DNA from 2 places in the Bacillus sp. JJ1521 genome. Region 2 is predicted to be linked to the other one. Evidence: riboswitches for the same ligand, from Rfam matches in the RefSeq annotation. Region 2 holds a riboswitch; the other holds the start of a gene.

Region 1 (7,825 bases), on a different contig from region 2:
TCTGTTGTGATGATTATCGGGATTATTATTATGATGCTTTATATTAGTCCCCTCTTGACGGTCATTACCATTATTAGCCTACCATTGTCTATTTTCGTCATTCAACCAATCTTAAAACGATCGCAGCGTTATTTTGCAAAACAACAGCGCACACTTGGCGAGTTAAATGGACATATTGAGGAGATGTATACTGGACATCAAGTGGTGAAGGCTTTTGGCCATGAGAAAAAGGCAATGGATAAGTTTGATTCCGTTAATGAAGAACTGTATGATGCAGGGCAAAAAGCGCAGTTCATTTCGGGGATTATTATGCCAATGATGTTTTTTATCGGTAACTTGACCTATGTGTTGATTAGTGTTGTTGGTGGGATTCTGGTGATTAATCGCTCAATCTCGATTGGTGATATTCAAGCTTTTATTACCTATTCAAAACAATTTACTCAGCCAATAACTCAAACAGCTAACATCGCCAATATCATTCAGTCAACCATTGCAGCTGCAGAGCGTGTCTTTGAACTTCTAGATGAGGAGGAAGAAGAGAAGGAAAAAACGTTGGTGAAATTAACACGGGCAAAAGGTGCGGTAACATTCGAAAATGTTGATTTTGGTTATACGAATGAATTGTTAATTGAAAATATGAATATAAATGTGCAGCCTGGTCAAACAGTTGCAATTGTAGGGCCAACCGGTGCAGGGAAGACAACATTAATCAATTTATTAATGCGGTTCTATGAATTAAATAGCGGAAAAATTACGATTGACGGACTTGATACTCGGGAAATGCCACGGAATGAATTACGAAAAACGTTCGGTATGGTGCTTCAAGATACCTGGCTTTTTAATGGGACAATTAGAGATAATATCGCCTATGGTAAAGATGGGGCAACAGAGGAAGAAGTTGTGAAGGCAGCTTATACCGCACATGCCGATCACTTTATTCGTACTTTGCCAGATGGCTATGATACGATTTTGAATGAAGAAGCATCGAATATTTCACAAGGACAGAAGCAACTTCTAACTATTGCCCGTGCAATACTTGCTGACCCGCCAATCATGATTCTTGATGAAGCAACATCAAGTGTTGATACAAGGACTGAAAGTTATATTCAGAAGGCAATGAATCGTTTGATGGAGGGGCGGACAAACTTTGTTATTGCCCACCGTTTATCAACAATTAAGGATGCTGATTTAATTCTTGTCATGAACCACGGGAAAGTGATTGAACAGGGAACCCATGCAGAGTTGTTAGAGGAAAACGGCTTTTATGCGGATCTATACAATAGTCAGTTCGCAGAAAAATCTGTAGGATAGAAATCAAGGCTCGTTTCCAAAGGGAGGCGGGTCTTTTTTAGGGGGAGAGTTCGAGGCTATCAATCGGTCTATTTCTTATATTCAAAAATTTTTATAAAAGAAATAATTCATTGAAAACATTGCAATGTAAACGTTTAACAACATCTAGATAGTTTAATAGTGTTATTGACAAAAGATGAGTAGACTAGTAGTATCTTACTATACTAATTAAAGAAAATATTCAAACTTATCCAGAGTGACTGAGGGACTAGGCCCTGTGAAGTCCGGCAACCCCCAATGATGGGAAGGTGCCAAATCCTGCAGAATGATTCTTATTCTGAAAGATAAGTCGAGATAAAACTTTGTATTTCGATGCCTCTTTCAGATGAAAGGGGCATTTTAACTTTATTCAGCATTCATCTCCTACTTCAATAAGTGGGGGATGAATGCAAAAAGAGTATACAATTCAGTGGTGGGTTCAAACCTCGACTGAAATTAAGGAACTCAGACTAAGAACGCCACGTCCTGTGGCAACGTCTGAGTGACCATCATCGTGTTGGCCTAAAGCCTCCGGCGGATGCCACGATTTTTAAATGGAAATTTTTCGAGACAAGCTCGAAAAAAATTGGGCGCAAATACGCCAAGGCGCATTTGATTATTAAAATCGTGACAAATAAATGAGGTATTTAAATGATAGAGATTCGGAATCTTTCAAAGATATATAAAACAAAAAATGGGACTGTCACAGGTGTTGACAATGTCTCCCTACAAATAGAAGCAGGAGAAATCTTTGGCATTGTCGGATATTCAGGTGCAGGGAAAAGCTCACTGCTGCGCTGTATCAACCTACTTGAACGACCAACATCCGGAAGCATCACAGTTGATGGAGTTGATCTAACCTCCTTAAAAAGTGGTGAGCTGCGTAAAGCACGGTTGAAAATCGGAATGATTTTTCAACACTTCTATTTAATTAGTCAAAAAACAGTATTTGAAAATATTGCGTTTTCCTTAAAGGCCGCTAATCTACCAAAAAATCAAATCCAAAAACGAGTTGAAGATTTACTTGATATGGTAGGGCTTTTGGATAAAAAGGACGTCTATCCTTCCCAGCTAAGTGGTGGTCAAAAACAAAGGGTTGGGATTGCAAGAGCACTTGCGAATGACCCAAAGGTATTGCTTTGTGATGAAGCAACTTCAGCATTAGACCCTACAACAACAAAATCAATCTTAAAACTCTTAAAAAAGATTAATCAAGAACTGGGGATTACAATCGTGCTCATTACACATGAAATGGATGTGGTGAAGGAAATATGCAACCGCATGGCGATTATGCAAGACGGAAAAGTCATTGAAGATGGTTCAGTATATGACGTATTTGCGAGCCCAAATGCTGAGTTAACAAAGGAATTTATTAAAAGTGTTGTTTCATTCGATATCCCGGAAGCTATTCTTGAAGCATGTGTTGGACCAATTGTGAAAGTTACCTTTAAAGGGTTTGTTGCCGGTGAAGGTGTTATCTCAGATATGCTTCAAACCTTTAAAGTAAAGGGCAATTTCCTGCATGGATCGATTGAATACATTGGAGAAACACCGCTCGGGATTTTTATCATGGAATTAAGAGGGGATAAGGGAGAAATTAAATCGGCACTGAAATATATTGAAGAACGTGCTGCACAAGTGGAGGTGATACGTGATGGGAATTGATTTTAATCATCTTGTAGAGCTTCTCCCTGATATTAATACTGCGTTTTTCCAAACAATCTATATGATTGCCATATCATTACTAATTGCAGTGGTAATTGGGCTTCCAGTTGGAATTCTTCTATATGTAACAGATAAAGGATTATTTCTAGAAAACAAGGCTGCCCAGAATATTCTAGGCTTTGTCGTGAACTTAATTCGTTCGATTCCATTTATTATCTTGCTCGTCGCCTTAATTCCAATCACGAATTTGATCGTGGGAACAACAATTGGGCCGACGGCTGCATCTGTTTCACTGTCGGTAGCAGCGATTCCATTTTTTGCAAGAATTGTGGAAACTGCCCTGCGAGAAATTGACAGAGGAGTAATCGAAGCTGCAATTGCGGCGGGTGCAACGCCTTGGATGATTATAAAAGATGTGCTGCTTCTTGAAGCAAGGTCAGGAATCATTTCTGGTGTAACCTTAACGCTGATAAGCTTAATAGGATTTTCAGCCATGGCTGGAACTGTCGGTGGTGGTGGAATCGGGGATTTAGCAATCCGATTTGGGTATTATCGCTATGACAACACCATCATGTTTGCAACCGTCATAATCTTAATTATTTTAGTTCAAGTTATCCAACTTCTTGGCGACTACATCGCCAAAGTTGTAGATAAAAGATAAATTTTATAAAAAAAGAGAAAGAAGGAAGAAAAAATGAAAAAGTGGGCAACAGGTATTATTTTACTATTAGTAGCATTTGTTATTGCAGCTTGTGGAAATAGCGCAAGTAATGGAGATGAAGGTAAGGATTCTGCTGAGGAATCAAAAGAAATCAAAATTGGCGCAACAGCCGGTCCATACAGTGACATGGCGAAACAAGCACTTAAACCAGGTCTTGAAAAATTAGGATACACAGTTGAAATTGTTGAATTTAGTGATTATATTCAACCAAATAAAGCATTAGACAATGGAGATATTCAAGCAAACTTATTCCAACATACGATTTACCTAGAAAACTTTGAAAAAGAAAACAACATGGATTTAACAGCTTTAATTAATGTTCCAACAGCACCAATGGGTCTTTATTCAAACGTTTTTAAATCAATCGATGAAGTAAAAGAAGGTGCTACAGTAACACTTCCAAATGACCCAACAAATGCCGCACGTGCATTAAATACATTACGCGATGCAGGTCTTATTACAATCGCTAAAGATGCTGATCCTTTAACTGTTTCAGAAAAGGACATTGAAGAAAATAAAAAGAATTTAAAATTCCAACCAATTGAAGCTGGTCAATTACCACGCTCTGTTGATAGTGCAGATTTAGCCGCTGTTCCAGGAAATTTTGCGTTAGCTGCAAAAATGAATTTATTAGATGCTCTTACACTTGAAGATATGTCTGATTCATATCGAAATGTAGTAGCAATCAGTGCAAACGATAATGATTCACAGCTTGCGAAGGATTTAAAAGCAGTTGTAGAATCTGAAGACTTTGAGAAAATCATCGATGAGGAATTCCAAGGTTTCGGTAAGCCAGAATGGATGAAAAAATAAATAATTCCTAAAGGAGGAATGGTGAAAGTGGATATCTTTTCAGTTCATGCAGCCCCAAGTGAATATATTGTATCTGAAGGTATTTTGGACAAACTTGAAGAACAACTTGCAGCTCGCTCTTATCAAAAGGTTTTATTCGTTCATGGGATAAAATCTTGGGAGGCAGCGAAGGGGTATATACCTAAATTTGATAAAATCCAAGCGGAACAATATACGTATAATGGAGAGTGCTCAATCACTGAAATAGATTCCCTTTCATCATTTATTAATAAGAAATCTTTCGATGCTGTCATAGGTATTGGAGGCGGGAAGGTTCTGGATTTAGTCAAGGCTTCAAGCCATCTTTCCCAAAAACCTTACGTGCTAATTCCAACGCTTAGTTCTAATTGTGCACCATGGACCCCAATTAGTGTCATTTATGATGAACATGGGACGTTCATTCGCTACGATATTTATCCGAATAACGCGAGTTTGGTCTTGATTGAGCCAAGAATTTTATTGAATGCACCGATCGAAATGCTTGTCGCAGGAATTGGTGATACCCTCGCTAAATGGTATGAAGCAGATGTGCAAATGGCTAGGATTGAAAACAAACCCGTTCCATTATTAATTTCACATTATTCTGCAAGACAGTGTAAGAAACTAATCGTGAAGCACGCTGAAGAAGCGATTGAATCTGCGAAAAAAAGAATTCTAACAGATGACTTTACGAAGGTTGCTGAAACGATTATCGCCCTTGGCGGGATGGTCGGCGGCTTTGGTGACCATTACGGCAGAGTCGCTGGAGCCCATTCAATCCATAACGGGTTGACGGCTTTGGAAGAGACTCATTCTGCTCTACATGGTGAGAAGGTGGCCTATGGTATTTTAGTTCAGCTTGTTTTAGAAGATAGGCTTGATGAGATTAAGGAGCTGCTTCCGTTTTACAAAAAGCTAGGATTACCGGTGTCACTTGAGGATCTTGGTGTTGCTGCTGTTGATGAAGCAAAGATAAAACTTGTAGCTGAAAAATCAACACTCAAAGGTGAATCGATCCATGTTATGCCGATCGGGACGATTACGGCATTGGATGTAGCTAAGGCAATCAAAACACTTGAGGATTATATACAAAGATACGTTTTATAGAGACGAGCCGATGTGGCCTTGTCTCTTTTTTTATTGGAGAAATCAGGAGTGGTTGAAAGCGTGCCAGTAGTGATTGCTGTTTTTAGTATATGATGATGCCTCAATCTGGTTGGTGGAGAAGTTGATTACCAAGTTACTGGGTAGCGATGGTGTTCTAACAGCTTAGAGAGGTATCGTTTTCCAGTTATTAGGTAGTTGCTGGTTTTCCAGCCAGTTTAGAGAGGCGCAACTTTCCAGTTATTAGGTAGTTGGTGGTGTTCCAATCTGTACAGAAAGACGCTGATTTCCAGTTATATGAAGATAGAACCCTCAATCCGTCCTGAGAGGTATGTATTTAAAACGCTATAACCCATTTAGAAAGTCAAATACGAAATTAACCCTACTTATAACATAGTAGAAACCTGTTTAGTAAATACTACTCTTGGTGATGAAAATGCCTTGTCAATCAAGTGATGAATTAAAAGATTTGGTTAGTGTTGCGCGCCAGATAACGAAACAAGGACGTGTAGCAGATTATATACCTGCACTCGGAAAAGCAAACCCGAACGATCTGTCTATTGCGATTAATTATCCTGATGGGCGTTGCTATTCTGCTGGTGACATTGAAAAGAAAATCTCCTTACAAAGTATATCCAAAGTGATCACACTTGCTCTCGTCTTAATGGATAGAAGTAAAGAGTATGTCTTTGCGCGAGTTGGAATGGAGCCTACAGGAGACCCGTTTAACTCAATCGCAAAGCTAGAAACGACTGCCCCATCGAAGCCATTGAATCCGATGATTAATGCGGGGGCACTTGCAGTGACACATATGATTAAAGGGAATTCAGTGGAAGAACGGTTTCAAAGATTGCTAACATTTATTCGGGAATTGGCGGGCAATGCTACGATTCAATATAATGAAGAAATTGCTCATTCCGAATTTGAAACAGCCCATCTAAACCGAGCCTTATGTTATTTCTTAAAGCAGCATCAGATCATTGAAGGAGATGTTGAGCAGCTAATCGACCTTTATACAAAACAATGTGCGATAGAAATGAATTGCCTTGATTTATCAAGGGTTGGACTCGTTTTTGCATTAGACGGAATTGACCCACAAACCGGAAAACAAATTATGCCAATGAATATAGCTCGAGTTTGTAAAACCTTTATGGTGACCTGCGGTATGTACAATGCCTCCGGGGAGTTTGCAATTAAAATAGGCATTCCGGCAAAAAGTGGTGTATCCGGAGGGATCATGGGGGCTGTACCTGGTAAATTTGGAATCGGTATTTTTGGTCCAGCCTTAGATGATAAAGGAAATAGTATCGCAGGAATAAGACTACTTGAACTCTTGTCAAAAACCTATAACCTCAGTATGTTTTAGGAATACAAATTCATTGCAATCCAAAGACCCATGATATAAGATAGCTTATGCCTACATAAAACAGTGGAAAAAAATACTAAACGAAAACGTCAAATGAGGGGGTATATTAATGGATTTTTCTGACAAACATATCCGCCCCAATTACGGTATTCTTACCGTCTTGATGGTCGGAGCATTTATTTCATTTTTAAATAATACTTTATTAAATATCGCATTACCTTCTATTATGACGGAATTAAAGGTTGATGAAACGACAGTTCAATGGTTAACGACTGGATTTATGTTAGTCAATGGAATCTTGATTCCCACTACAGCCTTTTTAATCGAAAAATATACGGTTCGCCGGTTATTTTTAGTAGCGATGGGACTGTTCACAATTGGTACAATTCTTTCGGGTACAGCTCATGTCTTTTCCATTTTGCTTGCGGGGCGGATGATTCAAGCATCTGGCTCAGCGATCATGATGCCGCTCTTAATGAATGTTATGTTAGTGAGCTTTCCTGTTGAAAAAAGGGGAACCGCTATGGGGGTTTTCGGACTAATCCTCATGTTTGCCCCAGCAATTGGACCCACTCTTTCGGGTTGGATTATTGAACATTATGATTGGAGAATGCTCTTCCACTTCATCACTCCAATTGCAGCTGTTATCTTTATCCTTGGCTTTATCATGCTGAAGGATAAAAAGGAAAAAGTATTCCTAAGACTCGACTTTTTCTCTTTAGTTTTATCAAGTCTGGGATTTGGTGGTTTATTATATGGGTTCAGTTCTGCCGGCAATTTGGGCTGGGGAAGTCCTTTAGTCTACGGAA
Region 2 (7,825 bases):
AATTTGGCCGACTCTAACCACCCGTTCTCTTATTTCATTCCGGATGAGCCGAAGAATCTGAAGAACTGGGCCGACGGGAAGTGGGCAACTGTTGACGGGAAGTACCGTGTGCATGTCGGTGGCTCATCGGCAGACACCCCGCTCGAAAAGGAAATAATGTTGAAGTTCAAACTTAGATAGGACAATAAAAAGGGCAAGGGGAGTTCCTATTGGAGACCACTGCCCTTCTAGTTTGGAGAATTTTTTTACATAAAAAGGAAGTCAATTCCTCAGAATTGACTTCCTCATCCGTTAAAATTTATTAATAGAATCTCTTAAATCCTTCAAAATGTTTTTTCCAATAAGCGTCATTTACATTCGAAATCACTACGCCGTTATCAGAAGCATGGATGAATTCATTGTTTCCAAGATAAATCCCCATATGAGAAATGCCAGCTTTATAAGTTCCTTGAAAGAATACTAAGTCTCCTACATTAGGTGTATTTACATAATAGGAGCGCATATGGTAGCCTTCGCTAGAATAACGATGGGTATTTAATCCAGCTTGCTTATAGGCAAAGTAAATGAACCCACTACAGTCAAATCCATTAGGTGTAGACCCACCCCATGCGTAGCCTGCTCCCAATTGGTTTTTTGCTACCGTAATCAACTGATCAACATTATAGCTTATATCTGTTGGTGGGGTTTCAACTTTAGGAGTTTCTACTTTAGCGCCATCACCAATATTTAGCTTTTGGCCAATATAGATCATATCTGATTTCAAATTGTTCCATTGTCTAAGGTTTGCAACTGTAACTTTATAATCTATTGCAATTCTTGATAAGGTGTCACCGGATTTAACTATATAAACAGTAGCGGATAGAACCTTTTCTTCTTGAGGTTTTTCTGTTTTTTCGGTAGTAGTGTTATTTGGTTTCTCGGTTGTTGTCGTTTTACTCACAACAAACACATTTCCTGGGTAGATAAGAGTAGAATTTAAGTTATTCCACGCCATTAATTCATTAAGTGAAATCTTATGTTTCGTTGCAATACCACTAAGTGTATCACCAGACTTTACAGTGTATGTAGTTGCTGCTGATGTATTAGGTTTTTGGACTTCTTTTTCAGTTGAAATTTGAGTGTTGCTGCTTGTTGAATTGTTTGTGGAATTTAATTCTGTCTTAAGGACTTGATTCGGGAAAATAATATCGCTTGTTAAATTGTTTAAGGACTTCAATTGTGTAACAGAAATATTATGCGTTTGCGCAATCTTCCACAGTGAATCTCCACTCTGAACTTTGTACGTGCTTGCTGCCTCAGCTTCCTCCGCTGCAAAAAAAGCCGAAGCGATGAGTGCAGACGTAGTCACGGACATATATAGTTTCTTTTTACCCAACTTTTGTACCTCCTCGCAAATCTATTTATCTAAAAAACATTATACTATAGGATTGTCTAGATTTGTAGATTAATGTGGAAATGGAGGAATAGTTATCCATTATTTTAAGCAGGCATCACTCGAAATTGCTAAATTTTGTCGACTCTAAAAATTCCTTTCAAAATGAGTAGAAGTAGTACTTTACTACTAAAAAGTTATTAATATTTAAAAAGTATTGACTTTAGATTTTGCTTAATTTATATTACTAATTATAAATCATGAGTGGTTTCGTCGCTAAGCTATACACGTTAGCGGGATCATCATGACATAGAAAAATAATTGTTGACATCATTTGGGTACTTTGTTATTTTTAAAATATTGGATTTCAGAAAATTAAAAATGAATATGAATTTCTTATCAAGAGAGGTGGAGGGACTGGCCCTTTGATACCTCGGCAACAGACTTATTGTACTGTGCCAAATCCAGCAAGCGACAGCTTGAAAGATAAGAAGAGCACAAGAAATGATTCTTTTAACCTCTTCTTATTTGTAGAAGAGGTTTTATTTTTGTAAAAATACTTAGTAAATGTATCGAAAAACTATAGTTTAAGCTATCAATATCTAAAGCTGACCGGAACACCGGAGGCCTTAATTTCATTTCAATATGAGATTAGGGCCTTTTTGATTTCCCTTAATAGAGTAGTATTTTCAAGATATACAATGCGGACTTTACAATCCACCACATCCCGATATGGTAGTCAATCTAATTGCCTCAAGTGCAATAGAAAACTATAGAAAAAAATAATTTGTTCTTCAATAGGAGGAGATTTTAATGGAAAAGAAACAAATGCATTTAGGAGCTTTTTTCACAACTTATTTAGGTCATCATCTAGCAGCGTGGCGTTATCCAGAAACAAAAACGGAGGAAGTGGTTCAGTTAAACTTGTATAAAGAAATTGCAGAGTTATCAGAGAAAGGTAAGTTCGATATGCTCTTTATCGCGGATGTGCTTGCCCATAGCGAGGAAGATCTCGAGTATACGCCACAAATCAGATTGGAAGCTCCAACAGTCATGGCAACACTTGCAGCCTTAACAAAGAAAATTGGCTTGGTGTCTACATTATCTACCACTTATCATCATCCCTATAATGTGGCAAGAAAGTTTTCAACTCTAGATCATTTAAGTGGAGGCCGCGCAGCTTGGAATATTGTCACCTCTGCACATGATAATGAAGCACAAAATTACGGAGAAATGAAACATTTGGATCATTCAAAGAGGTATGAAGTATGTGAGGAATTTGTTCAAGTTACAAAGGAACTCTGGGATAGCTGGGAGGATGATGCATTATTATTTGATCGTGAAAAAGGGAGGTTTTTAGATGGAAATAAGGTCCATCCAATCCATTTTAATGGACAGTATTACAAAATACGGGGTCCTTTAAATATTCCCCGATCACCTCAAGGAAATCCAGTACTTCTATCCGCTGGTGCTTCCCCAAGAGGAAAAGATTTTGCAGCCAAAGTAGCTAATGTATTTTTCACAATCGCCTCTCCTACTTTAGAGGAAGGTAAAGTTTTATATCAAGAAATGAAGAATAAAGTGCGTAGTTATGGAAGGGATCCAAAAAAGTTTAAAATCATGCCTGGTGTTGTACCATTTGTCGGAAAAAACCAAAAAGAAGCAGAAGAAAAATATGAACATTTTCAAGAGTTAATACTACCGGAATTAGGGATTGGAATGCTATCAAGATATCTTGGTATAGATTTAATTCATTATTCTCCTGATTCTTTCCTGCCAGATCTCCCAAGCATAGAACAATATAACGGAGAAAAAGGTAGATTTAAAATCTTAAGGGATCTGTCGAAAAAAGAAAATTTAACAATTCGACAATTAGCAAGCCTATTTGCTAGAGGGCAAGGTCACTTATTTGTAGTAGGCTCGGGTGACCACGTTGCAGATAAATTAAGTGAATGGTTTCTTAACGAAGCTTGCGATGGTTTTAATGTAAAAATCCCATACTTCCCTGGAGGAATAACAGATTTTGTGGATCATGTAACGCCTGAATTACAAAACCGTGGTCTTTTCCGAACAGACTATGAAGGTGAAACGCTTAGGGATCACCTTGGATTGGATTATCCAAACGTTAAAGTAAGAGAAAATGTCTAACATAAAATTTTAGGAGAGTAAGAGAATAACTGGATTTTCTTACTCTGAAAAATATTGAATGGGGAGGATAAAAATGAACAAAAAGCTATTATCACTATGTATGGTATTTATACTTATCCTAATTACTGGTTGTACAACTTCGGCAACGTCAGGTAAAGAAGATGAAAAAACGATAAGAATCGGGGTAACAGGAGGTCCACCAGACGAAATTACTAAAATAGTAAAAGAAGAAGCTATAAAAGAAGGAATCAATCTTGAAGTGATAGAATTTAACGATTTTATTACACCAAACCGTTCTCTTGTTAATGGGGAATTAGACTTAAACATGTTCCAAACTAAACAATTTTTAGGACAATTTATAAAAGATCGTAACGCTCCTTTGGTAGCAATAGGTACAACTTACAATAGTACCATTGGAATTTACTCAAAAAAATATAAGAGCATTGATGAAATTCCAGAAGGTGCCACATTAGGGATAATAAATGATCCTGTAAACACATCGCGATCACTGTTTCTCTATGAGGAAGCTGGATTAATTACAGTAAAGACCAACGTCAAGCAACCAACATTAAGGGACATTGAAAGCAATCCAAAAAACTTTACATTTAAAGAAATAGAGGGGCCTTTAATGCTAAGAACCCTAAATAGTATTGATGCTGGTATCGTAGCTAGCACACATGCTTTTGATCAAGGCTTAGACCCAAAGAATGAAGCGATCTATTTAGAGACTGGAATTAAGTTTCCCATGGTAGTAGCAACAAAGGAAAATAATAAAGACAATCCAGAGTATAAAAAAATAACAGAATTGTATCATTCTGATGCAGTGAAACAATTTATTGAAGAACGATACAAGGATGTCATTTTCGTAACAAATGATCCTTTTCAACTTGATTAAGGAGGGCATCTAAATGATTGAGTTAAAAAATATAAACAAGATCTATAAAATAGGTAAAACAGATGTTGAAGCATTAAGAAATGTAAATATTCGTGTGGAAAAAGGAGAAATCTTTGGAGTGATAGGCTTTAGCGGAGCGGGAAAAAGTACGTTACTCCGTATGGTCAATCTTCTTGAAAAACCTACAAGCGGTGAAGTAAAAATTAATGGTAAAAATCTTCTAACGTTGAATGAAAAGGAGTTGCGATACACAAGAAAAAAAATCGGTATTATTTTTCAACAGTTTAATCTACTTTCTTCATATAATGTGTTCGATAATGTTGCCGAAATTCTTCGTATGAATCGAGTGTCGAAGAAAGAAATCCAACGAAAAGTGGGAGAATTGCTTACACTTGTCGGATTAGCGGATAAGGCAACGCAATACCCATCTCAATTATCAGGCGGACAAAAACAACGTGTAGGTATTGCCCGTGCTTTAGCAATGGAACCTGAAATCTTATTATGTGATGAAGCAACTTCTGCTTTGGATCCGCAAACGACAGATTCGATTCTGGAATTACTTTTAGATATTAATAAAAAGCTAGGTTTAACCATTGTTCTTATTACTCATGAAATGGAAGTCATCAAAAAAACATGTGATCATGTGGCTGTTATGGAAAAAGGGGAAGTGATTGAACAAGGAACTGTTCTTGACATTTTTAGTCGGCCTTTTCAAGTAACTACGAAAAAGTTCTTGCAGAATCTGTATGATGATACGATTACTGAAGAAATGTTGGAAAAGTTACAGAAATTTGGCCATTCCTATCTTTTACGTTTAGCCTTTCGGGGTGATTCAGCACTAGATCCAGTCCTTAATGTAATTTCATCGAAATATTCAGTAATCACAAATATTGTCCATGGTTCAATTACCTATCTAAAAGGAGTTCCACTAGGGATTTTATTGGTCCATATTTCTGGGGATTACGATAAAGTGAAGCAAGCAATAACTTATTTGAAAGACACAGTATACCATGCCGAAGTAAGTTTGGAAATTAACGGAAAGCATGTGGGGGTATCGTAATGATTGATCGATTTGATGAACTGCTCTCCTTATTCACAATATCTTTATATGAAACAACTGCAATGGTAGTGATTTCACTTGTCATTGCAACAATTATTGGGATTCCGTTGGGAGTATTACTTGTCATAACAAGACCCAATCATCTAACTCCGAACAAATGGTTGTTCCATATTTTAAATACAATTATTAATATTATTCGGTCGCTTCCATTTATTATCTTAATGCTAGCTATCATTCCGTTTACTGAATGGATTGTAGGCACTTCAATCGGAATTCCAGGAGCAATTGTCCCTCTTATAGTTTACATTGCGCCATATATTGCAAGACTCATCGAAACAGCTTTACTTGAAGTAGACTACGGTATTATTGAAGCTTATCGGGGGATGGGGGCTTCCCGTACACAAATAGTAACTCGTATCATCATAAGAGAAGCACGACCAGGCATTTTACTTTGTATGACAATTGCCCTAATTGGTTTAATTGGCGCTACGGCGATGGCAGGTGTCATTGGAGCAGGAGGACTAGGTGATCTTGCCCTTCGATACGGCTATCAACAGTGGGATTTACCCGTCATGTTCGGTACGGTAATTATATTAATTGTCTTAGTTCAAATCGTTCAATCACTTGGAAATTATGCTGCGAAGAAATTGAAAAAAACGATATAAAGATCACCAAAATCAGCAGGATTTATTCCCTTCTCAACGATATCCCCAAGTAGCAGAGGGAGGGGGATCGCGATTTAACTTCTGGTGCCTGCCCGTAGTTTGTTATAAGTATAAACTTGGTGGGGGAGGGCACCTTTACATTTTTTGAATTAGCTTTTTTGAGTAGATTTTTCCACTATGTTCACTTTTGGGCCATTTTGAACTGGTTTTCCAAGCTCACTATCGGTGAGCTGTTGAAGGATATTCGATTGGAATTGGTTCATCATTTGCTCCAATTCTCCAACGGTTACCGGCTTAGCATGTTTCATTAACTCATACCCAAGTTGTCCAGTAATCTCAATCGATGCAGATTCAATATCAGTGATTGAATTAATACCTTCTTCCCGTAATCTTGCTTCTAACTGTTCAACGGTCATGCGTAGCTTTTTGAGATTATCAGATCTAATTTTTCCGTCCTGAATAACCGGTGTTGGCTCTCCTATAAATAATCTTTGCAAGGTATTCGATTTTATCGTTAGAAACTGAATGAATAAGAGAAGGGCTACAAGGGAACATAGGGCAAATATTGTTTTTATTAAACTATTTTCTGATATAGCGTGACCTGTTGTTGATGCAATCGCCAAAAGGGTTATTGTTTCTAATCCTGTCATTTGAGCCACTGTCTTCTTTCCTGCAATCCGAAATAAGCAAAACCCAGTAAATAAAATTGCAATTGCTTCCCAAATATAATTCATTTTATCCCTCTTTTTTAACTGCATCTTGTGGTTATTTGCTTCTACTTTTCGAAATATGCGTCGCTTACAAGTTGCTTGCGTATATTTCGATTTTCGCAATATTGGTAGCAGCTACCTTCGCTATTAAGTTTCCCATTATTTTCTTTAAAATACTGTTTCTTTGAGTAAGTAAGATTATAGCATTGTAATTCAGGAAACTTATTCCAAATTTCTCTATGGGCATAACAAACCTTCTTAGTAGATGGATTTTAATTTTACTAATATCAATTTTTCTGATAAAATCAATAAAATTTATCACATCAAGAGAGGGACAAGCAATGAAATCGAATTACATCGCATGGCAGAATGGGTTCTTCAATGGTATACCGATTGCACTTGGATATTTAGCTGTTTCCTTTAGTTTTGGAATTATTGCTGATCAAGCGGGATTAGATACCATAGAAGCTGTTATGATGTCTGCAACGAATTTAACCTCAGCTGGTCAATTTGCTGGCGTTACATTAATAACCACCTCCGCTTTATTAGTTGAGGTGGCACTAGCACAACTTATTATTAACTCAAGGTATTTTCTGATGTCCGCTGCCTTATCGCAGAAGATTGACCCGAAGACATCATTGATCCATCGTATGATCATGGCTTTTGGAATAACGGATGAAGTCTTTGGAGTTTCGGTGGCTGTTAAAGGAAAATTAAATCCATTTTACACATATGGCATTATGAGTGCTGCTATACCTGGATGGACATTAGGTACATTTTTTGGGGTGTATTCAGGGGATGTCTTACCTGCAAGTATCACGAATGCATTGAGTATCGCCCTTTATGGGATGTTAATAGCCGTCATTCTACCTCCAGCAAGAGGAAACAAAATATTGTTTAATTTAATTGTCATTTCAATGATTAGTAGTTTCCTATTTGACGTGATTCCATTTCTTCAAATGCTATCAACTGGTT

What was found. Region 2 has a riboswitch for S-adenosylmethionine ahead of V7147_RS07025 (LLM class flavin-dependent oxidoreductase). Riboswitches for the same ligand answer to the same signal wherever they lie in the genome.
Region 1: linked by a shared signal. The riboswitch ahead of V7147_RS03145 (methionine ABC transporter ATP-binding protein) and the one ahead of V7147_RS07025 (LLM class flavin-dependent oxidoreductase) in region 2 are both predicted to bind S-adenosylmethionine.

What each region holds. Positions count from the first base shown of each region.
Region 1 is NZ_JBALOX010000013.1:54,855-62,679, reverse strand. It holds gene V7147_RS03150 (ABC transporter ATP-binding protein) at 1-1,311, shown strand, start outside; SAM riboswitch class I at 1,535-1,641, shown strand; gene V7147_RS03145 (methionine ABC transporter ATP-binding protein) at 1,981-2,994, shown strand; gene V7147_RS03140 (methionine ABC transporter permease) at 2,984-3,655, shown strand; gene V7147_RS03135 (MetQ/NlpA family ABC transporter substrate-binding protein) at 3,689-4,528, shown strand; gene V7147_RS03130 (iron-containing alcohol dehydrogenase family protein) at 4,556-5,653, shown strand; gene glsA (glutaminase A) at 6,087-7,016, shown strand; gene V7147_RS03120 (DHA2 family efflux MFS transporter permease subunit) at 7,126-7,825, shown strand, end outside.
Region 2 is NZ_JBALOX010000039.1:3,671-11,495, forward strand. It holds partial or broken gene V7147_RS07015 (fibronectin type III-like domain-contianing protein) at 1-180, shown strand, start outside; gene V7147_RS07020 (C40 family peptidase) at 302-1,375, opposite strand; SAM riboswitch class I at 1,766-1,865, shown strand; gene V7147_RS07025 (LLM class flavin-dependent oxidoreductase) at 2,186-3,520, shown strand; gene V7147_RS07030 (MetQ/NlpA family ABC transporter substrate-binding protein) at 3,594-4,415, shown strand; gene V7147_RS07035 (methionine ABC transporter ATP-binding protein) at 4,429-5,475, shown strand; gene V7147_RS07040 (methionine ABC transporter permease) at 5,475-6,140, shown strand; gene V7147_RS07045 (DUF421 domain-containing protein) at 6,290-6,874, opposite strand; gene V7147_RS07050 (AzlC family ABC transporter permease) at 7,192-7,825, shown strand, end outside.